DNA from 4 places in the Paenibacillus sp. SN-8-1 genome. Region 4 is predicted to be linked to each of the others. Evidence: predicted binding sites of a transcription regulator. Region 4 holds the regulator's gene; each other region holds the start of a gene.

Region 1 (7,456 bases), 1.9 Mb from region 4:
CGGCATCATACAGTCCAAACCGATGATTTGCGCCCCCGCCCATGCGTACGGCATACTTCTCCAGCATCCGGTGGCCTGGGGTTGTCTTGCGAGTATCGACCAGTCTCACCTCAAGTCCTTCCAAAGCATCTACATATGTACGCGTACGTGTAGCAATCCCCGATAAGCGCTGCAGCAGGTTCAGCGCCAGACGCTCCCCGGTGAGAATACTGTGTGTGCTGCCCTCCACTTCAATTAAGACACTTCCCTTGGCAGCATACTGCCCTTCCTCGGCATGTGCCTTGAATGAAAGCGTAGGGTCCACTACTTCAAATACAAGCTGGGCGACAGGGATTCCCGCGATAATCCCATCGTCTTTAGCATGGATTATTCCTTTGGATTCATGCCCGAATGGAATAGTAACCGATGTGGTCACATCTCCAGAACCAACATCTTCTCTAAGCCAACCACGTATAGACTCTATAAGGCCTTCATTATATCCATTAAATATCATCGATCCCAGCCTCCAACATTCCTTTTTCACGATGGTGAACAATTCGCTTCAGCCAGTCCAGATCTCTACGTTCCGGATAATCCTCCCGGCAATGCCCACCCCGGCTTTCTTGACGAGCGAGCGCAGATTCCGTAATGAGAAGCGCGCAAGTGAGCATATTGGCATACTCCAGTTCTTCACTTTGCCGCAGTTCATACCCGAAGATATCCGTCTGCTGCTTCAGCTCTCCAAGTCCCTTCCTAAGCGACTCCTCACTCCGTCTGACTCCCACATGCCGAACCATCGTCTTCTGAAGCTTCAGCCTTCGCTCACTAATCTTGAAGTTGGCCAAGCCTGTTCGTTCTTCCCGGTAAGAGATATTCTCCCAGGCCGTCTTCAGGGGAACAAGCTCTCGGATCTGTTCCACAATTCGGCGACCGAATACAATCGCTTCCGTCAATGAGTTGCTGGCCAGCCGGTTAGCTCCATGAATTCCCGTTGAGGATACCTCGCCACAAGCATACAGCCGGGCAACCGAAGTCTCTCCCTGCAGGTTGGTCAGTACCCCGCCCATCATATAATGCGCAGCAGGGGCGACTGGAATCCAGTCGCTCGTGATATCGAGCCCGTACCGAATACAAGTCTCATATATGGTAGGAAAACGATTCCTCACCATCTCGGGGAGCTCGTGCGTGATATCCAAATATACAAAAGTAGTCTTTGTGGCTTCCATTTCACTAACAATCGCCCGGGCCACAATATCCCGCGGAGCAAGCTCCAGCTGAGGATGATATTTCTCCATGAATCGGTCACCATGAATATTACGAAGAATTGCGCCTTCTCCTCTTACCGCCTCCGAAATCAGAAACCGCGGTGCACCCGAATAACTTAGAGCAGTAGGATGGAACTGAATAAACTCCATATCCCGAATTAGAGCACCCGCCCGGTAAGCAATCGCTACTCCGTCCCCGGTGGCTACTTCAGGGTTCGTCGTGTAACGATACAGCTGCCCGGCTCCTCCGCTGCACAAAATCGTTGCATCCGCACGCAAGAAGAAACGCTCACCATCAGGCCCTTGCAGCAACGCACCCAGGCATTCCTCATTTTCCGTGATGAGATCAATGACATAATGGTGTTCCAGTATCTCAATATTCTCAGTCTCACGAACCTTTTGGGACAGTGCGCGCACAATCTCATATCCGGTAGCATCTCCATTCGCATGAAGAATACGCCGGTGGCTGTGGGCAGCTTCCTGAGTCAGTGCTAATTCGCCGTTCTCCTGGTCAAAAGCAGCACCCATCCGTATGAGATCTCTTACTCCCTCGGAGCCTTCATGCACAAGCACATCCACCGCGGAACGCAGACAGAAATCAGCACCTGCAAAAAGGGTATCATCCCGATGGGACTCAGGTGAGTCCTCCTCCGAGATCACAGCCGCAATTCCACCCTGTGCGTAGCGTGTATTACTTTCCATTAACCCATTCTTCGTAATCATAACGACACGGCGGTCTTCACTTGCTTTAATCGCTGTGAACAGACCCGCGATCCCCGTACCAATAACAATTACTTCTGTCTCACGCACCGGAATTTCTCCCAGATCAAAATCCACTAAGTATTTAGGTATCATTTCGTTCACCTGTCTTTAGGGCAAGAGAGTAGCGCATGCTACTTAACTTGTAACATGCGCTCTAGGGATGCTCTGGCTTTGTCTGCAACAGCCGGCGGTACGTACACTTGTGGCTGCATAGTCTCCAGACATTTGACCAGCTTCTTCAGATTATTTACTTTCATATTCGGACATACCAGGAATTTGGTAGCAAAATAGAACTCTTTATCCGGACTATCCAGCCTAAGCTGATAGCCTGTACCGTCTTCTGTCCCAACGATGAATTGCTTGCAGTCGGATTGCTTGCAGTAATCCAAAATCGCTGTGGTGCTTCCTACAAAGTCACCCATCTCAACGACCTCAGGGCGGCACTCAGGATGAACCACAAACTGGGCTTCCGGATATTTGGCTTTCATCTCAACCACGTCTTTAACCGTTAGCATATCGTGGGTGTTGCAGTACCCTTCCCAGATAATCATTTTCTTATCGGTATGCTGCTGTACATAGGCACCCAGGTTCTTATCTGGTACCCAGATGATCTCATCTGCATCTACAGAATTAATTACCTTAACGGCGTTTGAAGACGTACAGCAAATATCAGTCTCAGCCTTGATCTCGGCTGATGAATTAATATAAGTAACGACCTTGGCATTCGGATGCTCGGCCTTCACCTTTCTCAGTCCGTCCACGTTAACCATATCCGCCATCGGGCAGCCTGCCCGCTCGTCAGGAATAAGGACTGTCTTGTTCGGAGCCAGGATCTTGGCGCTTTCCCCCATAAAATGAACCCCGCAGAATACAATTACCTCAGCATCGGTCTCTGCTGCTTTCTGTGCAAGCAAAAAAGAGTCTCCGCGAAAATCGGCAACTTCCTGAATCTCATCTCTTTGATAGTAATGTGCTAAAATGATGGCGTTTCTTTCCTTCTTAAGCTGTGCCAGCCTCTCCCGTAGTTCGCGGTTCTGCTGCGCTTTGCGTTCCAAAGCTAGTGCCTCCACCAGACATCCTCCCCTGTATCTTACAGCAATATGGATTTAACTAAGCCTCTAAAGCCCGGTCTCTTTCTCTATCCGGATCCATTAAAAACTTTGTGCATTGTTTAACAATTAATTTACACAACGAGAGTTCTGCTGTCAATCAGCCGCAATCCGCAAAAAAACCGGAAAACACCAAGTGTTTTCCGGTTTGCTTCAATGATTGCTTCCTATATACCTTTGTTGGTCAGCACATGAATCGCTAATTTAAAGCGGTGTGCTGCCGCCATTTCCGCTTCCATCTTGATCCTTCGGCTGCGGAGGTACTGGGGCATCCTTCACGGTTCCTTCGGGTGTATCCACCGGATGATCTCCGCGGATATCATTCGCCGAGCTTCCTGGAACATCATTAGGGATGTCACCACCCGGAATAGTAGGCTGAGCTTCCTCATCTCTTGCTTGAATGCGAACGTTCACATCCCCAATTGTGTCGACAATCGGTGCGCCAGATTCAGAAGAGCTGCTTCCGTCACCATCAGGATCCGGGGTAAGCTTACCTGTCTCGATCAACTGTTTGATTTGATCCAGTTCGAGTGTCTCCACCTCAAGGAGTGTTTCTGCAATGAGGTGAACCTCTTTGGAATACTTCATCAACAGCTGCTTACAACGTTCATAGCTTTCATTAATGAACCGCTGCATTTCCTGATCGATCTCATAGGCAATTGCATCACTATAATTCTGCTCGTGCCCAATATCGCGGCCCAGGAACACTTGGCCTTGAGAAGTTCCGAACTGCATTGGGCCCAGCTTCTCACTCATACCATACTCGACAATCATACTGCGAACAATGCTGGTAGCTTGCTGGAAGTCACTGTAAGCCCCGGTTCCGATTTCACCGATGAACAGTTCCTCTGATACACGTCCTCCGAGGAGACCGGTAACTTTATCAAGCAGCTCCTGCTTTGTAACCAGCATGCGGTCTTCCTTAGGCATCATAATTACATACCCGCCGGCACGACCACGTGGAATAATAGTAACCTTGTGAACCATGTCCGCATGTTCAAGGAAGTAACCCACGATCGTATGACCCGCTTCGTGGAAGGCCACAATGCGCTTCTCACGTTCGCTGACCACACGGCTGCGCTTCTCAGTACCTACGATAACACGGTCGATGGCTTCATCTACTTCGCGCATGGAGATATCCTTGCGGTTACGGCGCGCTGCAAGCAGGGCCGCTTCGTTAAGAAGGTTCTCCAGGTCTGCACCTGTGAATCCTGTTGTGCGTTTGGCGATGACATCCAGACGAACATCTTTGGTCAAAGGTTTGTTACGCGCATGTACTTTAAGTACAGCTTCACGGCCCTTCACATCTGGGCGGTCCACCGTGATTTGACGGTCGAAACGTCCCGGACGAAGAAGTGCAGGATCTAGAATATCCGCACGGTTCGTTGCGGCTACGATAATAATCCCCTCGTTGCCTCCGAAGCCGTCCATTTCTACGAGCAATTGGTTGAGCGTCTGCTCACGTTCGTCATGTCCGCCGCCAAGTCCGGCACCGCGCTGACGACCCACTGCATCAATCTCATCAATGAAGATGATACAAGGAGCATTCTTCTTCGCATTCTCGAACAAGTCACGAACACGGGATGCGCCGACACCGACGAACATTTCCACGAAGTCCGAACCTGAAATACTGAAGAAAGGAACGCCTGCTTCACCGGCTACTGCACGGGCAAGCAAGGTTTTACCTGTACCTGGAGGGCCCACTAGGAGCACCCCTTTAGGAATACGTGCACCTACGGCGGCGAATTTGCGAGGATCTTTCAAGAACTCAACGACTTCAACGAGCTCCTGCTTCTCTTCATCCGCTCCGGCTACGTCTTCAAAAGTAACCTTCTTCTTCTCTTCATTATATAACCGAGCCCGGCTCTTGCCGAAATTCATCACTTTGCCGCCGCCGCCTTGAGCCTGGTTAAAGAGGAAGAAGAACAGAATGAACATAATCGCGAGTGGAACAATGGATGTCAGGAGCGTAAGCCAAATGCTGTCGCCCTCCATCTTCTTCCAGCTGTAACTTATGCTATTCTTCTGGCTGTAAGCGGTAAGCTCAGCAACTACGTTTGTATCATATGGGACATAGGTCTGAAAGTTTTCTTTATTGTCAACCTTTGCCCTGTATTTACCGGTCACCAGATACGCGTAACCGTCAAATTGACCTGTCATTTCCTTGACATTGTTCGCCTGCAGCTGCTGGCGCAATTGGTCATATCTAGGGGTGTCGGCCGCTTCGCCCCCGCCGCTGAGGAATTGGACGATGCCCACCACGACTAAGAAAAGAATTAAATAAAAACCAGAATTCCGGATGAACCGATTCATCCCCTACCTCCTCTCAAAACACTTAAGTTATTTTACCATAGCCTGTCTCGCCATCTCAACAATGGCGCAGAGGAGGCACTAGGCACTTGCGGAGTGCTGTCTTAGCTGGTGTAAATCTCAGGCTTCAAAATCCCGATGTAAGGGAGGTTGCGGTACTTCTCGGCATAGTCTAGGCCATACCCGACAACGAACTCGTCAGGAAGGACAAACCCCGTGTAATCCGCTTCCAGGTCCACCGTCCGGCGAGCCGGCTTATCGAACAGCGTTACTACTGTTGTGGACTTTGCATTACGGCGCTGCAGCACGTCGATCAAGTAGCTTAGCGTGAGCCCGCTATCAATAATATCTTCGACGATGAGTACATCACGTCCTTCTACAGAAGTGTCAAGATCTTTGATAATCTTCACAACCCCCGAAGACTTCGTGGATGCCCCGTAGCTGGAGACAGCCATAAAGTCCAGCTCCAAAGGTACTGTTATCTCTTTAACCAAATCGGCCATAAAAATAAAGGCTCCTTTGAGAATACAAATAACGAGTGGATTACGGCCCTCGTATTCCTTACTGAGAATCTGGCCGAGCTCCACTATTTTGTCTTGAATCTGTTCCCGGCTAATAAGGACTTCTTTGATATCGTTCTGCAATGCAAGAACCTCCTAAGTTATACTATGAAAGCCTGACTATGGCGATAACCGGTTACCTTCCGCCCTCATGATCGATCTGCATGCGCAGAACGGTCGAGGTATGACTCCCTATTGCCGCGTATGCGGATCTGCGGACACCGGGCAGCCATAATATGCGGCCAGTTGCATCCGTTACAACGGGGATGGCTGAACGGACAGATGGAGGTATTTTCTGATCAATGAAAATATCTTTAACCTTTTTGCTTCCGTTTAATCCCATGACTTTCATGATATCTCCCGGCTGGCGGGAACGTACGATTAGCGGATAGTTAATCTTATCCGCATCAAATAAGGCTTCATCGTTACCGGATGCCTTCCAGTCTGACTGTGTGCCAATCGGCCGTAAAGTAAATCTTAATTCTCTTCCGGTTTCGGGTATCGGTAATCTTGCGGGAACTTCCTCCAGACGGTATGTATATTCCAGCTTAACCTTATCCGTATTGTCCGGTGAAACAGATACTTCATCATACTCCCTTTTGCATCGCAGGCCCCCGCCTAAATCAAGACTCCAGTTGGAGGGAAAGTCCTGCAGAACACGTTCTCGTATGAGCTCGATTTTAAGAAAATCAACGTCATCCGTATTCAAAGGCAGATAATTTAATATTAGTTTAATCAACCTCCGTTGTAAAGCGACATGTAAATGGCCGAAATCTTCTGCAGAGAAGGCAATTCCCTCTCCTATTGACCTGGCAAGACGGCCATATGCCTCCTCGGCAGCTTGATGCATATAATCATCTTCCTCACCGGCAACTTCAGCCAGGCGATTCAGCGATTCAGCCAACTGACCATTATATTGCCCCAAAAAGGGCAATACATCCAATCGGACGGCATTACGGGCATATTTATTACTCAAATTACTGCTGTCTATCACATACGCCAGATCACAGTTATGACACACCCGGATCAAGTCCGTCTTGTATATACGCAGCAGGGGTCTGATAAGTTCCACATTTTTTTCACGCCGCTTGATCCTCATGCCGGCAAGTCCTGTCATCCCTGTCCCCCTAAGCAATCGCAGCATGACCGTCTCAGCTTGATCATCCCCGTGATGGGCTAAAGCGATAGCCGAAGCGCCGTATTGATCCGCAATCCTGTGCAGAAATTCATACCGCTTCTCTCTGGCTGCTGTCTGCAGGCTCATCCCAGTCTCTTCAATAAAAGCCGGTACGTCGTAATTGCCAAGTTCGAAGGGAATACCGAGCCTGTCCGCAGTCTCCCTTACAAATTCAGCTTCCGCATCGGACTCCGCGCCGCGAAACCCGTGGTTCACATGCGCGCACACCAAGCGGAGGGAAGAGCCCGGCTCCCCGGCTAAATGATGAAGTGCATGCAAAAGAGCCACAGAGTC
Region 2 (7,456 bases), 2.2 Mb from region 4:
CAATTCTCCAGATTAAGCTCATTATGGATGGACGAAGGGTCCCAACGATTATAGCTGGCGGGAATAAATCGAAGAAGAAAGATACTGCTCTCGGCGATCAGAATAAGAAGGAAGGCAATTCCTTTATACGGTCGCTTTGGCTGTACGGGCTGATGGGGCTGATGCTGGTTCCGATCGTTCTGCTCGGAGACAATTATATTTTTCAAATGAGTATCGTGTTCGGCATTATGATGTTCCTGGTGATGACCTCGCTGATCTCGGATTTCTCTTCCGTACTGCTGGATATCCGGGATAAGACGATTCTGTTCACCAAGCCGGTGGACCGGAAGACAATCAATATGGCGAAGCTGATTCATATTCTAATCTATATGTTCTTCGTTACCGGGACGCTGGCGGCTCCGTCGTTGATTGCCGGCCTTATTGAGCACGGTGTCTTGTTCTTCCTAATCTTCCTGATTGAAACCATCCTGATGGATATTCTGATCGTGGTGCTTACGGCGGTCCTCTATTTCTTCGTGCTGAAGTTCTTTGACGGAGAGAAGCTGAAGGATATGATCAACTATGTGCAGATTGCTCTATCGATCGGGATTACGATCGGTTATCAGCTGGTCAGCCGGCTGTTCAACCTGGTGAACCTCACGGTGCATTTTCAGCCAAAGTGGTGGCAGATCTTCCTGTTCCCCATCTGGTTCGGTTCCCCGTTCGAGACCCTGCTGCACGGAGCAAGGCAAAGTCACTACATGATCTTCACGCTGCTGGTCATTCTGGTGCCTATAATTCTGCTCTTCATCTATGTCAAAATGATGCCTGCCTTTGAACGTAATCTGCAGAAGCTGTCCGATCAGAGTGTTCGGGCAGGGCGCGCAGGGGGAAGGCTGACGGATCTGGTAGCTAAATGGGTCAGCGGCAGCCGTGAGGAGGAGACTTTCTTCCGTTTTGCCGCCAAAATGATGAGTACAGAGCGGGACTTCAAGCTGAAGGTCTATCCGACACTGGGCTTCTCGATTATCTTCCCGTTCATCTTCTTCTTCCTGGACTTCCATGAGGGCGGACTTCAGGGGATTGCATCAAGCCGGATGTATTTATTCATTTATTTCTGTGCGCTGCTTGTGCCTACTGTTGTCATGATGCTGAAGTACTCGGGCAGATATAAAGGGTCATGGATCTATCAGATTGCCCCGATCAGCCATACGGCTCCTATCTATAAGGGAACGCTCAAGGCTTTTCTGGCGAGACTGCTGATTCCGATGTTCATTCTGGAGAGCATTATATTTATTGCCATATTCGGTATGAGAATTCTGCCGGATCTGCTGGATGTGCTGCTGATGCTGCCGCTGTATACGCTAATCTGCTTCTTGGTGCTTCGGAAGGCGCTGCCGTTCTCGGAAGCCTTCGAGGCAACCCAGCAGAAGGAAGCGATACTGACGATTCCGCTCATGCTGATCCTGGGCGTTTTTGCCGGGATTCATTACTTCAGCACCGAGATACCTTACGGAGTGTATATTTACATGGGGCTGCTGCTGGTGCTGAACGTGGCAGGCTGGAGGATCGTATTCCGTTCCAGCAGCCTGAACAGCTTAAAGAATACAAATCGTTGATGCTAAATGGAATGAACTAAAGAAATGAGCGCATGGATCAAGGCTAACACTTGTTATGCAAAAGAATCGATCACGCAGTCTTTAGTTCAATCCATATGACAAACAATTATCCAGATTCATGTTGGCGGAATCACAGCGCTCCTGCGGATAAGCAGATACAATGCGGATAAGATCATTTTGTCCAGGAGGAGCCTATGGATAATAGAAGGAGAACAAGAGAGTGGGCCTACGAACTCTACGAACTGGTGGGGCAGACTGCGGTAAAGCCGAAAGCGGTGCGTAAGGCTGAGAATAACGGGCCAAGAATCAGACGCGAGAAGCTGACCGTTAGCTTCATGATCGGAAGGTACTGCTCCGGTCATCATAACCGGGCAAGCCGCATGCATGACTGTGACAATGGCAGCCGCACCATCCGGCTGTGCCAGGAATGTTATGTGCTGCATCAATATGCAATGAAGCGGCTGAGCCTGTGTCAGTTCGGAGAAGAGAAGTCGACATGTGTAGAGTGCCCGGTTCATTGTTATAAGCCTAAGCAGCGACTGCAGATTAAAGAAGTGATGAGGTACTCGGGTCCACGGATGCTGATGAGCCACCCGGTGCTGGCAATATGGCATCTGCTAGATCAGCGGGGAGATAAGCATAAGCACCCTACTCCATAGTTGAATTTACGGGGATCACCCGGTAAAAGGCTGTTCTGTAAGCAGTTTATTCTGCTGGAGAGCAGTCTTTTTCTTTTAAATAAAAGCTTATATAAAGCGTGTTTGAAATATCGGCATGCAGGGACAGGAGTAACGGAGAGGACGCTTGGAACTGAAGGAGCGTAAACGGCCGCCTACAAGCTTTCTGAAAGAAAGCTACATCGGCAGCATATGCTTTATCTCCGGATTTCAACAGTGAAATACAGTAAATCAAGAAACCCGGAGGCGGGCGACGGCCGAAAGTGGAGCAAGCATTCTCAGTAGTTACGACCATTCCCAATGGAGAACATGTCATCTTAAATTTATGCATTGTTATGTGATTTCTGTCACAAATCTGTCTGAATTGAGCGGATGGATGTGATAATTATCACAAGCGCAAAAGAAAATTTTTGCGAAAATAGTGACCAGGATCACAACGTGATGCAATAACTACACCAAGAACGGCTTCATTTTGCCTGGGATGAGATGAATTCAAGCCCAAATGTAAGATCAAAGTCAAGATCGAAAGTAACACCTGAACAACAAACAAATTCAGAAAGAGGGAAAAGAGAGAAATGGATACGTTACTGCTTGCACGCATCCAGTTTGCTGCAACCACAATTTTTCACTTCTTCTTCGTTCCGGTATCGATCGGATTGGTTCTGCTGATCGCGATGATGGAGACGATGTATGTAGTCAAGGGAAAAGAAGAATACAAAAGAATGGCGAAGTTCTGGGGGAAGCTGTTCCTGATTAACTTTGCAGTTGGTGTTGTTACCGGCATTCTGCAGGAGTTCCAGTTCGGCATGAACTGGTCGGACTACTCCCGGTTCGTCGGAGATGTGTTCGGCGCACCGCTTGCGGTGGAGGCGCTGTTCGCGTTCTTCCTGGAATCGACCTTCATTGGACTGTGGATCTTCGGCTGGGATCGGTTATCCCCGAAGGTGCACCTTCTCAGCATCTGGCTGGTGGCGCTTGGCACAACCATCTCCGCCTTCTGGATTCTTGCCGCCAACTCCTTCATGCAAAGACCGGTGGGCTACGCTATCCATAACGGCCGGGCGGAAATGAACGATTTCTTCGCGCTGATCGGCAATGGCCAGCTGTGGGTGGAATTCCCGCATACCGTGCTGGGCGCATTTGCAACCGGAGCTTTCCTGATTACCGGTGTGAGCGCGTATAAGCTGCTGAAGAAGCAGGACGTGGATTTTTTCAAGAAATCATTCAAAATTGCCGTGATAGTAGCTCTGATCTCTTCCTTCCTGACCGCGATCTTTGGCCACCAGCAGGCTCAATACCTGGTTAAGACACAGCCGATGAAGATGGCCGCCAGTGAGGGACTCTGGGGCAAGAGCGGGGATCCCGCAGGGTGGACGGTTGTAGCTTCGATTGACCCGACAACCAAAGAGAATAAATACGAGATCAAAATTCCTTATCTGCTGAGCTTCCTGTCGTACAGCAAATTCTCAGGGGAAGTGAAGGGGATGAACGAGCTGCAAGCCCAGTATGAGAAGACCTATGGTCCGGGCAACTATATCCCGCCGGTTCGTACAACCTTCTGGAGCTTCCGCATCATGATTGCCGCAGGCTGTCTGATGATCGTGCTCAGTGCTTACGGAGTCTATCTGGCGGCAAGGAAACGTCTCGAACGTCTTAACAAGTGGTACTGGCGCACCATGCTCTTCAGCATTTCACTGCCTTTCATTGCGAATACATCCGGTTGGGTGATGACGGAATTCGGCCGACAGCCGTGGACCGTGTTCGGACTCATGCAGACGAAGGACAGCGTCTCGCCTAGCGTTACTCCCGGGCAAGTGTTGTTCTCCCTGATCGCGTTCTGCCTGATCTATGCGGCGCTTGCCGCGGTACTGGTCTATCTGTTCGTTCGCGTTATCAAAAAGGGGCCGTATGCGGAAGAGCAGACGAAAGCCCATACTCATGATCCGTTTGGCAAGGAGGAATATCATGCTGTCTCTTAATGAATTATGGTTCGTGCTGGTTGCGGTATTGTTCATCGGGTTCTTCTTCCTGGAGGGTTTCGACTTCGGCGTAGGCATGGCCACCCAGGTGCTCGCCAAGAATGATACGGACCGCCGGGTTCTGATTAACTCCATCGGTCCGTTCTGGGATGCCAACGAAGTATGGCTGCTTACAGCGGGGGGCGCGATTTTCGCGGCCTTTCCGAACTGGTATGCCACCATGTTCAGCGGATATTACACTCCGCTGGTGGTGCTCCTTCTTGCCCTGATCGGACGCGGGGTTGCGTTCGAATTCCGCGGCAAGGTGGATTCCGCGCGGTGGAAGAAGACCTGGGACATCGCAATCTTCGCGGGCAGCTTCCTGCCGCCATTCCTGCTAGGCGTGGTCTTCTCAGGCCTACTGAAGGGACTCCCGATAGACCAGCATATGGAGATGAAGGCGGGGCTCTTCGATATGGTCAACCTCTATACACTGGTTGGCGGGATCGTGGTGGTGGTGCTCTGTTATGTTCACGGACTTCTGTTCACGGTGCTCAGAACAACCGGGGAGCTTCGGGACCGTGCGCGCAGCCAGGCGAAGACGGCGCTGATTCCGCTGGCCGTGCTGCTTGTCTTGTTCGCGATTCTTACGTACACGATGACGGATGTGTTTGAAGTACGTGGAGGACTGCTTGCCATTGTCGCGGTTCTCGGGCTTGCAGCCTTCCTGCTGGCCGGATGGTTTACCTCGGATAAAAGAGACGGCTGGGCGTTCGGCATGACCGGTGCGGTCATTGCCCTGTCTATCGCCGCGGTCTTCATTGGACTGTTCCCGCGAGTGATGATCAGCTCGCTGAGCAGCGCCTTCAGTCTAACTATTGACAATGCAGCCTCCGGACATTATTCGCTTAAAGTTATGACCATTGTTGCCCTGTCCCTGCTGCCATTCGTCCTCGGCTACCAGATCTGGAGCTATTTCGTGTTCCACAAGCGGGTTCACGAGAAAGATCACTTGGAGTACTAATGGGACGCGAACTGCTGGGGCTGAAAGGCATACGGCCGGTAATGGCAGCTATGGCCGTCCTAACCTTGATTCAGACCCTATCGATTATCCTGCAGGCCAAATGGCTGGCGGAGGCTGTCTCCGCGCTGTTCGCAGGGGAACCTTTGCAGGAACAATACGGCACAGCTGTATTGTTCCTGTGTGCTTTTACCGTACGTCAGATTACGGTCTACTTCCAGCAGTCTATTGCTGCCAAATTCGCTGAACTCACAGGCGCCCGGATGCGCAGCCAACTAATGGGCAAGCTCTTTGAGCTCGGACCGAGATATGCCGGCAAGGAAGGGACAGGTAATCTCGTTACCCTCGTGCTGGAGGGAGTCACTAAATTCCGCACCTATATCGAACTGCTGCTGCCGCGTATGCTGGCAGGCGGGTTCACCCCGGTGCTGATTCTTGGCTTCATCTACACGCTGGATACGGCTTCGGGGGTCATATTGACCATGACGATGCCTATTCTGATCGTCTTCATGATCCTGGTCGGGCTCGCCGCGCGCAAGCAGACGGAAGGTCAGTTGAAGACGTATAAAGTCTTGTCGAACCACTTTGTGGATTCCTTGCGTGGTCTGGAGACCCTGAAGTTCCTGGGGCGCAGCCGCACGCACAGCCAGTCCATTGAACGTGTAAGCGGTAGCTACCGAGCAGCCACAATGAAGACGCTGCGCACCGCCTTCCTGTCCTCTTTCGCGCTGGATTTCTTCACTATGCTGTCGGTCGCATCCGTCGCGGTAAGCCTGGGGCTGCGCCTGGTTAACGGTCATATGGTGCTTTTGCCGGCTTTGACCGTGCTCATTCTGGCACCAGAATACTTCCTTCCTGTTAGAATGGTAGGCGCAGACTTTCACGCTACCCTGGACGGCAAGGAAGCCGGGGAGGCCATGCAGGCGATCATGAACAGCCAGTCAGGTGAGGAACTGAGTGAGAAGGGCGATCTTGAGCCGGACTACAGCTGGACGGATGGCAGCAGATTGGCCTTGTCGGGGCTCAGCGTGACGCATGAAGAAGGGTCGGGACCCTCACTGGAGGGTGTAGATCTCCGGTTAACCGCAGGAATGAAGATCGGCATAATCGGGGAGAGCGGCGCGGGCAAGTCCACGCTGATTGATGTGCTGGGCGGATTCCTTCGCCCGAGCGCAGGCTTAGTGGAGCTAGATGGACGGATTATGCATTCATTATCGGAGGCGGTCTGGCGGAATCAGATCGTGTATATTCCGCAGCAGCCTTATATTTTCAGCAGCACGCTTGAAGACAATGTGAAGTTCTACAGGCCTGAAGCCTCCTTGGATGAAGTGAAGCAGGCCGTAGAAGCGGCCGGGCTCGGTCCGGTCGTAGAACAGCTGCCGGATGGGTATAAAGAGATGATCGGCGGCGGAGGAAGGCGATTCAGCGGAGGCCAGGAGCAGCGGGTTGCGCTTGCACGGGCCTTACTTAGTGATCGCCCGGTCATCCTGCTGGATGAGCCGACAGCCCATTTGGATATAGAGACCGAGTATGAGCTGAAGGCGACGATGCTTGAGCTTTTTGAAGGGAAAACAGTTGTTCTTGCGACCCACCGTCTGCACTGGATGCCGGATATGGATGTCATCGTGGTCATGGACCAAGGCAGGGTGGCAGAAGTGGGAACCCACGAGGAATTAATGATGAAGCAGGGCGCCTATTACGCGCTGGTTATGGAACAGGAGGAGGGAGCAGCATGAGACAAGAAGGCTGGCTGAAGCCGTATATTAAGACCCATCTGGGGCGGTTCATCCTGATTATTATCCTTGGTGTGCTGACAGCCTCTGCTGCCTCGATGCTGATGTTCACCTCCGGGTATCTGATCTCAAAGTCGGCGCTTCGCCCCGAGAACATCCTGCTGGTGTATGTTCCCATCGTGGGGGTCAGAACATTCGGCATCAGCCGGGCTGTCCTGCATTATGTGGAGCGGCTGGTCGGGCATGACGCGGTGCTGCGCATTGTGTCCCAAATGCGGGTGAGACTGTATGACAGTCTGGAGCCGGGTGCGCTGAACCTACGCTCCAAATACCGGACCGGAGACATCCTGGGCGTGCTGGCGGAGGACATCGAGCAGCTGCAAAATGTATATCTGCGGACTGCCTTTCCGGGGTCGGTTGCGGTGGTCATGTATGCAGTCGTGATTGCTGCGCTGGGCCGGTTCGACGC
Region 3 (7,456 bases), 160 kb from region 4:
ACAAAGGTCTTAGCACGACGAAGGAAATCATGCATGTGCTTGACTGGAGCCAACCGGAAGGATGCTCGAAGTGCCGGCCGGCTTTGAACTATTATCTGGGAATGATCTATCCGGATACTCATCATGATGAGAAGGAATCACGTTTTGTGAACGAACGTATGAATGCGAATATTCAAAAGGATGGCACATATACCGTAGTTCCTAGAATGTACGGCGGTGTCACTACCCCAGAAGACCTTAAGAAAATTGCCGATGTGTCGCTCAAATATGATGTTAAAGCCGTTAAAGTCACTGGCGGTCAACGTCTAGACCTAATCGGGGTGAAGAAGGAAGATCTTCCAAAAGTATGGGAAGAGCTGGATATGCCTTCAGGCTATGCTTATGCCAAATCGCTGCGTACGGTGAAGACCTGTGTTGGGTCGCAGTTCTGCCGCTTTGGTACTCAGGATTCGATGGGAATGGGGGCTCTTCTTGAACGCAAGTTCGAGAGATTGGATTTCCCGGCCAAATTCAAAATGGCGGTCAACGGCTGCCCAAGAAACTGCGCCGAATCTTGCACGAAGGATATTGGTATCGTTGGTAATGACGGAGGCTGGGAAATATTCATCGGCGGTAATGGTGGTATTAAGGCCCGTCTGGCTGATTCGCTCTGCAAAGTAAAGACTGATGAGGAGCTCATTGAAATCTGTGGTGCTGTTATGCAATTTTACCGGGAGACCGGCAAGTATCTGGAGAGAACATCGGAATGGGTTGAACGCCTAGGTCTCGAACACATCCGGGCTGCAGTCGTAGAGGATGAAGCCAATCGCAAGGCTCTGATGGAACGCATTGAATTTGCGCTTGAGCAAGTTGAGGACCCTTGGAAGAAAGTAATAAATGATGAACGTGCACAAAGTGCTCTATATAACCAGCTTGACCCTGCATTATTGCAGAAATAAGCCCTTGAATTTGGAAAGGAGAGATAATCTATGGAAGAAAAGCATGCCTATTATCCTGTGGGAACGGTGAATGATTTTCCCGCACAAATCGGCCGGGTTGCACAGGTGGGTGAACTGAAAGTTGCGATATTCCTGAGCTCAACCGGAGAGATGTATGCGGTGGAGAACAAGAATCCTCATCCCAAGGGAGGGCCGCTGGCAGAAGGGATCGTCTCTGGCACATATCTATATGACCCGCTGTATGATTGGAAGATTGACCTTAAGACTGGGCTCGTGCAGGCGCCCGATGTAGGTCAGGTGAGAACTTTTCCCGTAATAGTCAAGGGTGGTATTGTCTTTGTAGGTGCTGTCGCTCTTGAGCCAGCAAGAATATAACGAGATCAATAAAGGATCCTTTCATGTGAAAGGATCCTTTATTTGTGTGACACGGCTGATGATAGATAGGCTGTGTTAACCAGTCCATTTACCGACAAGATACAATATTACACTGATACCAAGAAGTATGAAAGCATGAACGGTGAATAAGTTCTATCAGTTCAAGAGTAATTAGCAATACATTCGCGTGATTTTGTATCCAGATATGAAGGAGCAATTCGCAAGCACGAATAAATGAAATTACATAGATAACTTACAAAAAAGCTAAGCTGCTAGTTAAGCAACTTAGCTCTTCCTTTGAACAGTTTGATTTGAAAAATGGTTCTGCCCGCTGTATTCAGCAGTTGCAGTTCTCCGCCGTGCAGTTCAACGGCCTTTTTGGCAATGGATAGTCCGAGTCCCGTTCCTCCATCGCTAGTCCGCGCAGCATTACCCCGAACAAACGGATCAAAGAGGGTATCTCGAATGGATTCAGGTATTCCAATGCCATTGTCGCTAATATTGAGACTAATTTCATCCTTAGACTGGACAAGCTCAATGTCGACCGAAGTTCCTTCGGGATTATACTTAAGAGCATTCATAAGCAGATTGGATATCGCTCTGCTCATCAAAGTAGGGTGGAGACGAATGACGATCTCCTCCGCAGGAATGGATAGTGACAGATTAAAGTGCTTTTGCTCGAACTGATCGTAATTCTCAGCGGCAATCTCACGAACCAGTTCACCCAGATCGGTATCTCTGAACTCTCCTGACAGTGGATAATCCGCGGTATCCAGTTTGGATAATTCAAACAGATCCTCGATTAGGTCTGTCATTAAATTGGCCTTCGTATAGATTAGATTCAAATACTTCAGTCTCTTCTCCTCATTATCAGCAAGACCCAGCAGCAGAGCACTTGCGTAGCCCTGAATCGTTGTAATCGGTGTCTTTAAATCATGGGAGATATCGAGAAGCATTCGCTGTTTGCTATCCTTTAGGATTTGGTTCGACTGCTCCGTCTCTTGAAGATGTTCAGCCATATCGTTAAAGCACTCTTGTATGGTGGTTAACTCCTCGTTGGATCTGAATGCTAGACGCTGATCATAATTCCCTTCGCGCATATGCTTGATTGCGGCTGAGATCTGTTCCAATGGTATGGTAAGGCGGGATGAGGTCCACCTGCTGTAAAAATATGCGCTAATCACCGACAGAAGAAGAATCCCATAAAAGCCACTTGTTAAAGTAAGGTTAATACTCTGGGGAGGCTCTAGGAGCTTAAGCTCTGACTGACCATGTTCCCTCGGTATAGCTACCAGACAGAACAAGCTCGTACCTTGACTGGATTTAAATGGAGCAATGGAGTACAGGAAGGCCCCTTTCTGACCGGAATACAGCATGGACATTAGTTCCTCTGAGGAATATCGGGTTCGCTCGTCCTGCTTATTCCCTCTAACGTATATGACTTTTCGCTGGTTATCCAGGATTTCAATCCACCCTCCGGATTCCTCAATCGCTGTCGAATTGATGGAGGTATAGTCCGATTTGACAATCTGAGAGGCATCAACAGGATCGTCCGAATAACCGCCGGATAAGCCTCCGGAGAATAATTGAACCAATATATATATGATTCCAAGCGTTAGAGCAAAGAACAAATAAGACTTAACCAGTGAGTGAAATAGGCGTCCCTTGGATTTCAATAGAAATCTTCCTTCTTCGCAAATTTATAACCAAGCCCTCGTATAGTCTTGATATAGACAGGCTGCCTGGGGTCAACCTCAATCTTATCCCGGAGCCGTGAGATATGAACCATAATGGTGTTGTCATCTTTCCAGTAAGGATCGCTCCATACTTTCTCAAACAACTGCTTCTTCGTAAAAACACGCCCCGGTGCCTCCATAAAGGTCTTGAGCAGCTTGTATTCTGTAGAGGTAAGCTCAATTTCATTGCCTTCCAATAACAAGGTACAAGACTCAGGATGCAGCTTCAAGCCGCCAATCATGATATCAACAGTAGGAGGAGCCGAAGACACCGGCAGGGCATCGTTGAAGTCATAGGCTCGTCGAACCTGGGCTTGAATACGAGCTACGACTTCCAGGGGATTAAAAGGCTTTACTATGAAATCATCTGCTCCAAGGCCAAGTCCCAGGATCTTGTCACTATCCTGGTTCTTGGCGGAGAGGAAAATAATGGGCATTTTATAAACCGAACGTATCTGCTTCACTAATTGAAAGCCGTCCTGAACAGGCATCATGATGTCAATAACAGCCAGGTCGATTTGTTCGGATTGAACAATCTCCCATGCCTTCATCCCGTCATAGGCCTCTAGAACACGGTAATTGTCTCTCTCCAGAAACAGCTTTAGCAGCTCTACTATGTCAGGTTGATCATCAACAATTAGAATGGTGGGATTCATGACTTTGACCTCCAGTGGGGTGTGAACTATGGACTTATTTCTTAAGTCATTTAATTCTATTTACTGAGGCCAAATCCTGTCCGGCTAGTGGTAATGTAAGTTTATTTTAAGATTGAGACCTGTCTAAAACACAAAAAAGCAGGCAGGCCGGATAACGGCTCTGACTGCTTTTCAAATAAATTATTTAAATGCGGCAAATTTGACTTGGACATAATTCACAGTGGCAAATATCCTGCAGCATGACCAAATCTTTAATAATGATCAAGCCATTCTCATATTCCAGGGCATCCTTCCTGCGCAGATCACTGAGCATCCGGTTCACACTTTCCCGGGTAGCTCCAATCATATTGGAGAGATCCGTATGGGTGATCTTCTTGTTGATACGGATAGTATTTCCTTGCTTCTCCCCATAAGAGTTGCTAAGACGGATCAAGGTGGAACAGAGAGCCCCGGGTTTGCCATACATCATAAGGTCACGAAATTTGGTCTGTGTCAGACGGTGATGAATGCCCATCCATTTCATGAAATCAATGGCAAAGTCAGCATGCTGACACACGATAGTCTCCAGATCGCGTTGTTCAATGATTCCAATTTCGCTATCTTCAATTACCTCTGCTGTGAAGCTGTACCGGGAACCAAAGAAGGGATCGGCTTGACCGACAAGGTCACCGCTTTGATACATATATAAGATAAGTTCCTTACCTTCATCTGTTGATTTCGTTAATTTGATTCGTCCCCTCTTAATAAAGAATAGCTTATCGGCCACATCTCCCTCCCAGAACAAATGAGACCCGGACGGATAAAGTTTGTCCTTCATCATTACTAACAGACGGTTAAAATTTTGCTCGGTGAAGCTGCCGGTATTCCCTCGGGTCAAGGTTGTAGTCAAATACTCATTCATAACCGATCACTCCTTAGTCATCCAATTTATTCAATTTCTATCTGGAGGGGACTAAAGGTCCGATCCATTTCTATGCCTCAATTATATAGCTAAATTAAGCGGTTGAGGGGCTTATACGGGGCGTAAAAGTGGCGAATATACGAACATTGTGATTTATTTCACTTTAGTTATTTTTAGTGATAAATGTCACAGTATGCGATTTCTCACCATGCTAAGATGAATGCGTAGAGAGAAGGAAGTCAAGCGAAAGGCTTTTGAGATTAATGCATTTGTGAAAATATTCACGATTGTAATTTCTCTTAAACCTCGCTTACCTAAATAATAGGAGGATGAGAGTAATGGCTGTTAAAACCGAAGTAAATGAACCCGTAAAGCCAACCGCTGAAGAACACATCCAGACACTAATCAACAAAGCAAAGAAAGCAACCGATGCCTTCATGAAGATGGATCAGGAACAAATCGATAAAATTGTTCAGGCCATGGCTCTAGCCGGCATGGATAAGCACATGTACTTGGCTAAGCTGGCCATTGAAGAAACAGGACGCGGAGTGTATGAAGATAAGATTATTAAGAATATGTTCGCAACCGAATATATCTACCATAGCATCAAGAATAACAAAACTGTAGGTGTTATTGAAGATAATCCATTCGACAACTTCCAGAAGATTGCCGAACCTGTTGGAATTATCATGGGGATTACACCGGTTACGAATCCAACATCAACCACTATTTTTAAAGCCCTGATTGCGATCAAGACTCGTAACCCAATCATCTTCGGGTTCCACCCTTCAGCACAAGGCTGCTGTACAGAAACTGCACAGATTCTGCTCAAAGCAGCAGTAGCGAACGGTGCTCCGGCAGATTGCATCCAATGGATTGAAGCACCTTCCATGGATAAGACCAACGCACTGATGAATCACCCTGATGTTGCTTTGATTCTGGCTACAGGCGGTTCTGCAATGGTTCGCGCAGCATACAGCTGTGGTAAGCCAGCGCTTGGTGTAGGTCCTGGTAACGTACCTTGCTTCATCGAGAAAAGTGCGGATATCGACCAAGCGGTGAACGACCTGATCTTGTCCAAGACATTTGACAACGGAATGATCTGTGCTTCAGAGCAAGCTGTAATTATTGAAGAGCCAATCTTCGATCAAGTGAAGAAAAAAATGATCGCAAATGGATGCTACTTCGTGAATAAAGAGGAAGCCGCCAAACTGACTGCAGGGGCAATTGTAGCCGACAAATGTGCGGTGAATCCTACAATCGTAGGTCAACCTGCTGTGAAGATCGCTGAAATGTGCGGCATTCAAGTGCCGGAAGGAACCAAAATTCTGGTTGCTGAAATTGAAGGAGTAGGCACCAAGTACCCACTGTCTGCCGAGAAGCTTAGCCCAGTACTCGCTTGCTACAAAGTAAGCAGTGCACAGCAAGGTATCGATCGTGCAGCAGAAGTTGTCGCATTTGGCGGTATGGGTCACTCTTCGGTTATTCACTCGAACAATGAGGAAGTTATTCAGAAGTTCTCTGATCGTATGCCTACCTGCCGGATTCTGGTAAATCAACCATCTTCGCAAGGCGGTATCGGGGATATTTACAATACCAACCTTCCATCGCTTACACTTGGCTGCGGTTCGTATGGACGGAATTCAACTTCTTCGAACGTGACAGCAGTGAACTTAATTAACGTGAAAAGGGTGAATCGTCGTACCGTGAATATGCAATGGTTCAAAGTACCTTCCAAAGTCTATTTTGAAAAAGGGGCTACTCAGTACCTCGCCAAAATGCCGGATATCACACGTGTATTGATTGTTACAGACCCGATGATGGTTAAGCTTGGTTATGTTGATAGAGTAGAACATTATCTGCGTCAGCGCGAGACTCCAGTTGCCATTGAAGTGTTCTCACAAGTTGAACCAGATCCATCGACTACTACTGTACAACGCGGTACAGAGCTGATGAATCAATTCCAGCCAGACTGCATCATCGCACTGGGTGGTGGATCACCAATGGATGCGGCAAAAGGTATGTGGTTGTTCTACGAATATCCAGACACTGACTTTAACAACCTGAAACAAAAATTCATGGATATCCGCAAACGGATCTACAAATATCCGCGCCTTGGCCAAAAAGCACAGTTCGTAGCCATTCCAACAACTTCGGGTACAGGTTCGGAAGTGACTTCGTTCGCCGTTATTACAGATAAAGAGAACGGCAATACAAAATATCCGCTTGCTGATTATGAATTAACACCTGATGTTGCAATTATTGATCCGGAATTCGTATACAGTCTGCCTAAAGTAGCAGTAGCTGACACTGGTATGGACGTACTTACCCACGCCATTGAAGCCTATGTATCTGTTATGGCTAGTGACTACACAGATGGTCTTGCTATCAAAGCTATTCAGCTCGTATTCGAATGGTTGGAGAAATCGGCTCTGACTGGAGATAAATTGGCACGTGAGAAAATGCATAACGCATCGACTCTTGCTGGTATGGCGTTCGCCAATGCCTTCCTGGGCATCAACCACAGCTTGGCGCACAAATGGGGTGGCCAGTACCATACTGCCCACGGCCGTACCAATGCGATCTTGATGCCGCACGTTATTCGCTATAACGCGAAAAAACCAACGAAGTTCGCCGCGTTCCCTAAATATACGAACTTTGTGGCTGACCAGCGTTATGCAGAAATCGCCCGCATTCTGGGACTGCCTGCTCGTACAACCGAGGAAGGCGTGAAAAGCCTGATCAACGCAATCCGTGACATGAACAAGAAGCTGGGAATTCCAGAATCGTTCCAAGAGCTCGGCTTTGATCCAAAAGACTTCGAGAGCAGAGTAGACTACCTGGCAGATC
Region 4 (7,456 bases):
TCCTCCAATTTCTTCAAAGGTAAGCTTGGCCGGGCCCGCTTTCTTCCGTTTGCGGTCCTGGGAAGCACCTACCGTGATTCCGCCTTTCATTTGAACCACCGCGAACAAGGCCCCAACCATGGCTAGTCCAACAATGACCGGAATGATATTAACTCCAATATAAGCAAGGAACACGAGAAGTACGAGTACAATCCCGATTACGACTTCTTTAATGAACTTAGACATTGCTCCATACCCCCATCTCACCCGGCACTCGCGGAAGTATAATGAACTTGCTGGCTTTTCCGTCTGATAGAGTCACATATATATTCTGATTATCCATTACCGTATTGACTGAAAGTCCTGGTGCTCCCTCTTGAAGCTTCTCTAGAGTCACCGGAATCTCGGTATATTTCTTATTATCCATGGCTTCCGCTACAGGAAAGAGAGCTTTGGACCACCACTGATCGAGTACTTTATTTGAATGATCCACAACGGTAAGCTTTAGCTTGCGGCTGCCGATCAACGACTTGCCGTCAACCGTCAAATGTTCAACTAAACCTCTTAAATCGGTTTTTGGTTGTAGATCGAGTTTCAAGTCCACCTGTTTCTGGGTAATAACAAATTGAACGTTGTTGACACCCTCATACTCGGTGACCAATTTCTTAAGCGGGGCCTCAACAGCAAACTGACTATAAGCGAACCACCCACCAAACAGAATTGCTGCGGAGATAACGACGCTAGTAATCAATGGAACAAGACGTAATTTCAATTCATATCCCCCTTAGTAATTTCAATCTTATACATACAAAACACGACCACTCAAAAAAATTAACGGATTTCTCCGTCTGTTTGTGTATCATCATATACTGAAACGTACAAGTAATAGTATATCATAGAATATATACTTTTTTCTAAACTTCTTATTGAAAATATTTGAAATAATCGATAATTTCTTCTAATGTTCAAGAATTGTTCGCAATTCAAAGAGACCTTCCAATTAAATTGGAAGGTCTCTTAATATAGGAGAACACTAAGGCTCAAGCCTACCGATTAGGCAAAGTGTAGGTATCAGGCAGAGCCTGGCCATCGGCGAACCTATAAAACTTATAGTTGTAATGATCTCCATCTTTATAGAACAATTGATATACGTATTGCTTCCCTGCCCCCTGATCAAATATACCTGGGACAAGGCGGACAATAGAGATATCCGGCATTTGAGACTTGATGCTGTTCTTAACCTGATCAAGGCTGACTCCATTCTTCGCCAGCTCCTGGTGGTCAACCTTACCATCAACGACCCATACCACAATATCTTCTCCCGATGTACTTTTGCCTTCGATCACCCAGCACACGGTATCCCATACGGACTTACTGGCATGTGTTAACGAAGCCAGATTAGCCTGCTGCTTGGCCACAATGACAGCAGCGTTCTTCTCGTTCCAATAATCCTCCATCGAATACACATAATATCTCTGAATTCCAAACAGAATCAGCAGGGCGATAACTATGGACATCAAAATCCATTTCGTTTTTTTCTTCATGCGATCACTTCCTTTCACTCAGAAGTGCTCCGCTTAGCGGGAGAGCAATCCTTCGAAACAAGCTTGAGCTTCTCTGCGTACCCGCTCTTCATCAATGGTCAGACAGCTGCCATGCTTAACAACCTGATTCCCGTTCACCCACACATGTTCAACGTCCTTAGGGCCAGCGGAATATACCATATGAGAAATGAAATCCGTATGCGGAATAAAGTGAGCTTGATCGGTATTCATAGCAATGAAGTCAGCCTTCATGCCTTCCGCAAGCCTTCCGGTATTTGGCAGGTATACGGACTGAGCACCATAAATCGTGCCCATTTTAAGAGCTTCTTCTGCCGGTACAGCCGTCGGATCACCTGATACACCTTTATGTATCAAGGCTGCCAGCCTAATCTCCTCGAACATGTCGAGGTTGTTGTTGCTTGCTGCCCCGTCTGTACCCAAGGAGACAACAACCCCTGCCTTTTGCAGATCAACGACACGGGCAACGCCGCTGGCAAGCTTAAGGTTGCTCCCAGGGTTATGCGACACCGCAACCTTATTCGTAGCAAGAATCTCGATCTCTTCATCATTCAAATGCACGCCGTGGGCGATGATTGAAGGTCGTGAGAAGAATCCTAGCTTTTCCAAATGCATCGTTGGACGAAGACCATACTCATTGATATTCTGCTGCACTTCAGCGGCAGTCTCGGACATGTGGGTATGCAGCGGAAGATCCAGGTCATGAGCCGCTTGAACGAACTTCTCAATGAATGCAGGCGGACAAGTGTAAGGGGAATGCGGGGACATCATGGTCGTAATTCGCCCATCCGCCTTGCCATGCCAATCTTGGGCGAACCGTATCGCCTCTTCCAGCTTCTGCTGCTGTACGTCCTCAGGACATAAGCCAATGGCTCCGCGCATCAGTACAGCACGAATTCCCGATTCCTCCGTTACTTTAGCTACCTGATCCATATGGTCATACATGTCCAGGAAGGTTGTCGTACCTCCCTTAAGCATTTCCACGACAGACAGCGCGGTACCCCAGTATACATCTCTGGAGGTGAACTTGGCTTCCATCGGCCACATCTTCTCCTGCAGCCAAGTTTGGAGCAGCATATCGTCCCCATAACCGCGCAGCAGAGACATCGCTGCATGACCATGGGTATTAATCAGCCCTGGAGCAAATAGCAGGCCCCTTCCGTCAAAAGTGTCTGTCCCCTCTTCGACCTCGGGACGAGACTCTCCGACATATTTGATCAGATCGTCCTCAATTAACATATATCCCTTGACCACAGAACGTCCTGGTTCCAGCACAGCAAAGCTTCCGTTTTCAATTAACCATTTACGACTCATTTGTCACTGCTTCCTTTCCATCTCCCAAATAATATGCCAGGCTGAGCAGATCCGTTGTAAAATCTGCCGCGTGCAGGCGTATCTCGGCAGGCACCTTCAGAATTGTTGGCGCAAAGTTAAGGATCGCTTCAATTCCAGCATCGATAAGCTGATCGGCTACCCGTTGTGCCTCAAAATCAGGCACAGTTATAATTCCAATCCGGATACCCAGCTTCTTCACGGTAGCACCAAGATCTTCAATCGGCTGTACGGTCAAGGAATTAATCTTCTGGCCGACCTTCTTCTCCGAGGCATCGAAGACCGCCACGATCTTCATATTGTCCTTCAAGTACGTATTGTAATTGGATAAGGCCTGACCCAAGTTCCCGGCCCCGACAAGGGCCACATTGATCTGCTGATCCAAGTTGAGGATTTGGCGAATCTTCTCGATCAGATAGGAGACATCATATCCGATACCTTTACGACCAAAATCACCGAAGTATGCAAGATCTTTGCGAATTTGAGCCGGGTTCAGATCCAGCTTTTGTCCAAGCTCCTGCGATGAGACGGTTGCGACTTCCCGAAGGCTCAGTTCATTCAGAAAGCGCAGATATACGGGTAATCTGCGTACCACCGCATCTGAGATTTTCTCCGATTTCATTTCTTTTTCCCCCTAATGCTAATGAGTCCGGTTGATCACCGGTGGCCAAGCCATTCCGAAATCCGAGGCACCATTTGGTTGGTGGGCATATGCTCCATCTTTGGGCCTGGCAAAGAATAAAGGAAATACTTCCCGTAATAGGACTCGAGAATTCGTGTATCATATACAATCACGATACCGCGGTCCTGGGAGGACCGCACCAGTCGTCCAAATCCCTGCTTGAAGCGGATAACCGCCTGCGGGACGGACAACTTCATAAATGGATTCTTCTTCTGCTGCTGCAGCCGCTCGCTCTTGGCTTCTACCAGCGGATGGTTCGGAGGTTGAAATGGAAGCCGTACGATAGCCAGACTCGTAAGAGCCTCCCCTGGAATATCGACACCTTCCCAGAAGCTGCTCGTACCGAGCAATACAGAGGCCTGCTGGCCCTGAAATCTTCGAGTAAGCTTAGTCCGATTTCCGCTGTCTACTCCTTGTCCAATGACTGTAATCCCCTGTGTAGATAGAACCTCTTTCAGGGGGTCATATACCTGTCTAAGCATACGATAAGAAGTGAACAATACAAGCATGCGTCCTTGGGTAGCAATTGCCGAATCAGCCAAGGACTGTACGAGTGTATTCACGAAATGATCGTCCCCGACACTGCCCTTCACACTTGGGAAATCCCGAGGGATGACGAGCAGGGCCTGTTCCCTGTACTTGAATGGTGAGGGAAGCAACGAGGTCAATAATTGATCCTGCTCAGAAGCTTCCGTAAGTCCCAGCTGCTCGATCATATATTGAAACGACTTGTCTACGGATAAAGTAGCAGAGGTCATGATAACGCTCTTCTTTTTATCAAAGAAAAGAGCTTTAAGCTGTTCACTTACCTCAACGGGTACAGCATAAATTTGCAGAGACCGGCTGCGGTAATGACCGTTACCTTCAAGCCAGTAGACCGTCTCCTCATTGTCGAGCTTCATAAAAGAACGGATACTGTCCCTCTCAGCTCCCAAATCCTTGAACAGACCGCTTATATCCGTCACCAGGCTCTCAGAGCTATAACTTTCGTCATCTTCCTTTAGCTCATTCACCATACGTTCGCCTTTGCGAATTACCGTACCCATAGTCATGTAAATCTGATTCTCGATTTCACTAAGCGCATCCCAATTCTTGGGCTTTTTGTGCGGAAGCAGACGAAGAACGAACTGTCCCGGGTCTCCGGGAGCGGCATCGCTTCGCTCAGGCATGAGTCCGAACAATTGATCGCTGAGACGATCCCAGTTCTCCTTGATCTCAATAATCTCAGGGTACAGATTATCAATTACACTCATCCACTCGCTGGCCTTCTCCGACCCGCTGGTCTGAAGCTGAGCCCGCAGATTCGGAAGCTGACCCGTCTTACTGTCCTTGAAGAGGCGTGTCAAGGTGTGAACGACCGTGAAGTATTTCATATTCATACCCAAATGCTTGCCGGCTACTTCTTCGAGATGGTGTGCCTCGTCAATGACAAGACGTTCATAGCTCGGAAGCAGCTGATGACCCGCCTTCACATCTGTGAACAGCTTCGAGTGGTTCGTGATCACCACATCAGCTACACCAGCCTCGTGTTTGGCCTTATGATAGAAGCACTTTCTGAACCATGGACATGAGCGTCCCAGACAGGAATCCGATTCACTGGCAACCGTCTCCCAGAAATCAGCTCCCCGATTGCCCTGGTTCAGCTCTTCATCATCCCCGGTCTCGGTCTGGGTTAACCACACGATCATCTGTGCAGCCGTCATAACTTCTTCCTTTGGTGTAGTGAAATCTCTCTTGTTTATTTTATGTTCAAATTTGCGCAGACACAAATAATGCCCTCTTCCTTTGAAGATTGCTGCCCGAAATGGAAAAGGAACCACGTCCGTAAGCAGAGGAATATCTCTCTCGCGGAGCTGCTCTTGCAGGTTGATGGTATGCGTACTTACCATAACCTTCTCTTCAGACTTAACGCTGTGATAAATCGCAGGCAGCAGATAACCGAGTGACTTCCCTGTACCCGTACCTGCTTCGACCAACAAGTGCTTATCCTCATCAAAGGCCTTCATGACGTCTTCAAGCATGATATTCTGAGCTTCCCGCTCTTCATACCCAGGGAGCTTGCTCTTCAAGTTCGCACGAACATCAGCCATAAACTGCTCGAAAGATTTATCCTTCAGAGGATTATCGAAATCCTCACTTCGCGGCGGCTTGATGTCAATCCAGTCTTCTGTCCGAAGCGCGAACTGACGGTAATAGGTGAACCCATCTGTTGAAGCGTCCGTTTCCCTCTCCCTGATCTGGAGTGCAGCATCAAAGAACCATCCCAAATCACTGTCCTCGCCTGAGAACAGGTCAGAAAGCCGCTGCAAAGCGAGAAGTGGAAGGTCATCAATCTCTTCCAGACATTTAGCAAAAATAAGTGCGGTAGCCAAGGCATCGGAATCGGCTTGATGAGGTCTGTCATGGGTTACCCCAAATTCACCGGACACAAAGCCAAGCTGATATGATGTAAGCGAAGGAAACATTATTTTGAGGAAATCCATGGTATCCAGGATTCTCCCCGTAAAGGGTAAATAGCCCGTTTTGTCCAAAGCACTCTGTAAGAAATTAAAGTCAAAAGCAACGTTATGGCCAACGAGGATCACATCGTCCAGAAGAGGCACCATTTCCATCATAACCTCATCCAGTAAGGGAGCGTTCTGTACATCCTCCTCGGTAATCCCTGTTAACCCAGAAATAAAAGGCGGAATCGGTACACCCGGCTTCACATACGAGGAATATACCTGGCTAATCGTACGATCATGATCTATAATAGCAAGCCCAACTTGAATAATTTCATCAGAGGACTGGTTACCTGTCGTTTCAAAATCGAGAACGGCATATTTCATTATATACTCATTACCTTTCATTCCAGTCTCTCTAACAGCATATCAAAAAAAACTCGGTTTGGAAATTAAGACATGCAAACAAATATTCGCACCCCTCTTTTACCCTATAACAAACAAAAAACGATGCGAAAAAATCCCATTGAATGGTCGCATCGTTCATCAAATTAAGATACATTACAATAATGAAGTAAGCTGGGCTCCGAACTGCAGGGATCCCCGTTTTTGTTGGCATACATCCAAATTATTCAAGGGCTCAGTAAATGAAGGATCAATATGATGGGCTAATGTAAAATATTCTTGTGCTTTATCCATATGGTTCATCTTCGCTTCAATACAACCAAGCGCATTATAGACGATGGATCTAAGCCGCTTGTTGTCCGTCAATGGCAGCACCCATTGAAAATGCCGTCCCGCCTCCCGGGTATCATTCATATTCAAATAGGACATGGCCAAATAAATCCGGGCCAACAGGCTGTCTTGAAACTCCTCGGTGGTACGCTTGAACTGTTCGGCCGCATGGGAATACATCATTAGCTTGTAATAGCCCTGTCCCTTAATGAAGGTACCCGACTTCATCTCAGGCAGCTCCACAATCTTAGCAGAATCCGTTAACCCCCAGCTTTTGCGTACATCACTCATTTTCTCTTCAAAAGAAAGCCACTCCTCAATAATTCCATCACTCATAGCTTTAAGCAATTGCCACTTTTTGCCCAGCTCCTGCTTCTGGTTACCTTTAGCGATCGGGTACATCTCAGCGATTTCCTCCAACATATCATTCATTTCCGCAAATACATGCTGAAACATCATCTGCATCCCACCCTAAACGAAAATGAAATCAAGCAGCGGCCCTATGTTCATTTTTTGTTTAGGCGGATGATTTCATTCTTGAAGGAACCCCTTAAATAATGGATTACAGCTTAACGGACTGTCGCATGTACCTCGTAGCTGGCTGTTTCAACAGGACGGTTATTCTCATCGACGAACAAAACGGTAGGCTTATGGTGACGTACTTCCTCCTGGGACATCTGTGCATAGGAAATGATAATAACCGTGTCCCCCGGCTGAACCAATCT

The links. The regulator Rex, encoded in region 4, represses fermentation and respiration genes when NADH is low (regulators of the CRP and FNR family bind a similar motif). The targets are predictions, from matches to a motif close to TTGTGAAATATTTCACAA.
Region 1: a site for Rex is predicted at 3,167-3,184, ahead of nadA (quinolinate synthase NadA). Genes of this name have one in related genera too.
Region 2: a site for Rex is predicted at 2,652-2,669, ahead of ACRRNK_RS20760 (cytochrome ubiquinol oxidase subunit I). Genes of this name have one in related genera too.
Region 3: a site for Rex is predicted at 4,876-4,893, ahead of adhE (bifunctional acetaldehyde-CoA/alcohol dehydrogenase). Genes of this name have one in related genera too.

The regions. Positions count from the first base shown of each region.
Region 1 covers NZ_CP194782.1:58,144-65,599, reverse strand. Annotated here, with positions in the region: gene nadC (carboxylating nicotinate-nucleotide diphosphorylase) at 1-493, opposite strand, end outside; gene ACRRNK_RS00295 (L-aspartate oxidase) at 483-2,099, opposite strand; gene nadA (quinolinate synthase NadA) at 2,138-3,076, opposite strand; gene ftsH (ATP-dependent zinc metalloprotease FtsH) at 3,320-5,428, opposite strand; gene hpt (hypoxanthine phosphoribosyltransferase) at 5,530-6,069, opposite strand; gene tilS (tRNA lysidine(34) synthetase TilS) at 6,122-7,456, opposite strand, start outside.
Region 2 covers NZ_CP194782.1:4,234,469-4,241,924, reverse strand. Annotated here, with positions in the region: gene ACRRNK_RS20770 (hypothetical protein) at 1-1,598, shown strand, start outside; gene ACRRNK_RS20765 (nitrous oxide-stimulated promoter family protein) at 1,793-2,257, shown strand; gene ACRRNK_RS20760 (cytochrome ubiquinol oxidase subunit I) at 2,851-4,254, shown strand; gene cydB (cytochrome d ubiquinol oxidase subunit II) at 4,241-5,257, shown strand; gene cydD (thiol reductant ABC exporter subunit CydD) at 5,257-6,990, shown strand; gene ACRRNK_RS20745 (amino acid ABC transporter ATP-binding/permease protein) at 6,987-7,456, shown strand, end outside.
Region 3 covers NZ_CP194782.1:1,831,936-1,839,391, forward strand. Annotated here, with positions in the region: gene nirB (nitrite reductase large subunit NirB) at 1-938, shown strand, start outside; gene ACRRNK_RS08550 (nitrite reductase (NAD(P)H) small subunit) at 969-1,313, shown strand; gene ACRRNK_RS08555 (HAMP domain-containing sensor histidine kinase) at 1,586-2,989, opposite strand; gene ACRRNK_RS08560 (response regulator transcription factor) at 2,986-3,705, opposite strand; gene ACRRNK_RS08565 (Crp/Fnr family transcriptional regulator) at 3,890-4,606, opposite strand; gene adhE (bifunctional acetaldehyde-CoA/alcohol dehydrogenase) at 4,945-7,456, shown strand, end outside.
Region 4 covers NZ_CP194782.1:1,991,223-1,998,678, reverse strand. Annotated here, with positions in the region: gene ACRRNK_RS09450 (AAA family ATPase) at 1-225, opposite strand, end outside; gene ACRRNK_RS09445 (hypothetical protein) at 218-751, opposite strand; gene ACRRNK_RS09440 (DUF5590 domain-containing protein) at 1,026-1,523, opposite strand; gene ACRRNK_RS09435 (amidohydrolase) at 1,557-2,855, opposite strand; gene ACRRNK_RS09430 (redox-sensing transcriptional repressor Rex) at 2,845-3,495, opposite strand; gene dinG (ATP-dependent DNA helicase DinG) at 3,531-6,383, opposite strand; gene ACRRNK_RS09420 (tetratricopeptide repeat protein) at 6,558-7,190, opposite strand; gene panD (aspartate 1-decarboxylase) at 7,301-7,456, opposite strand, start outside.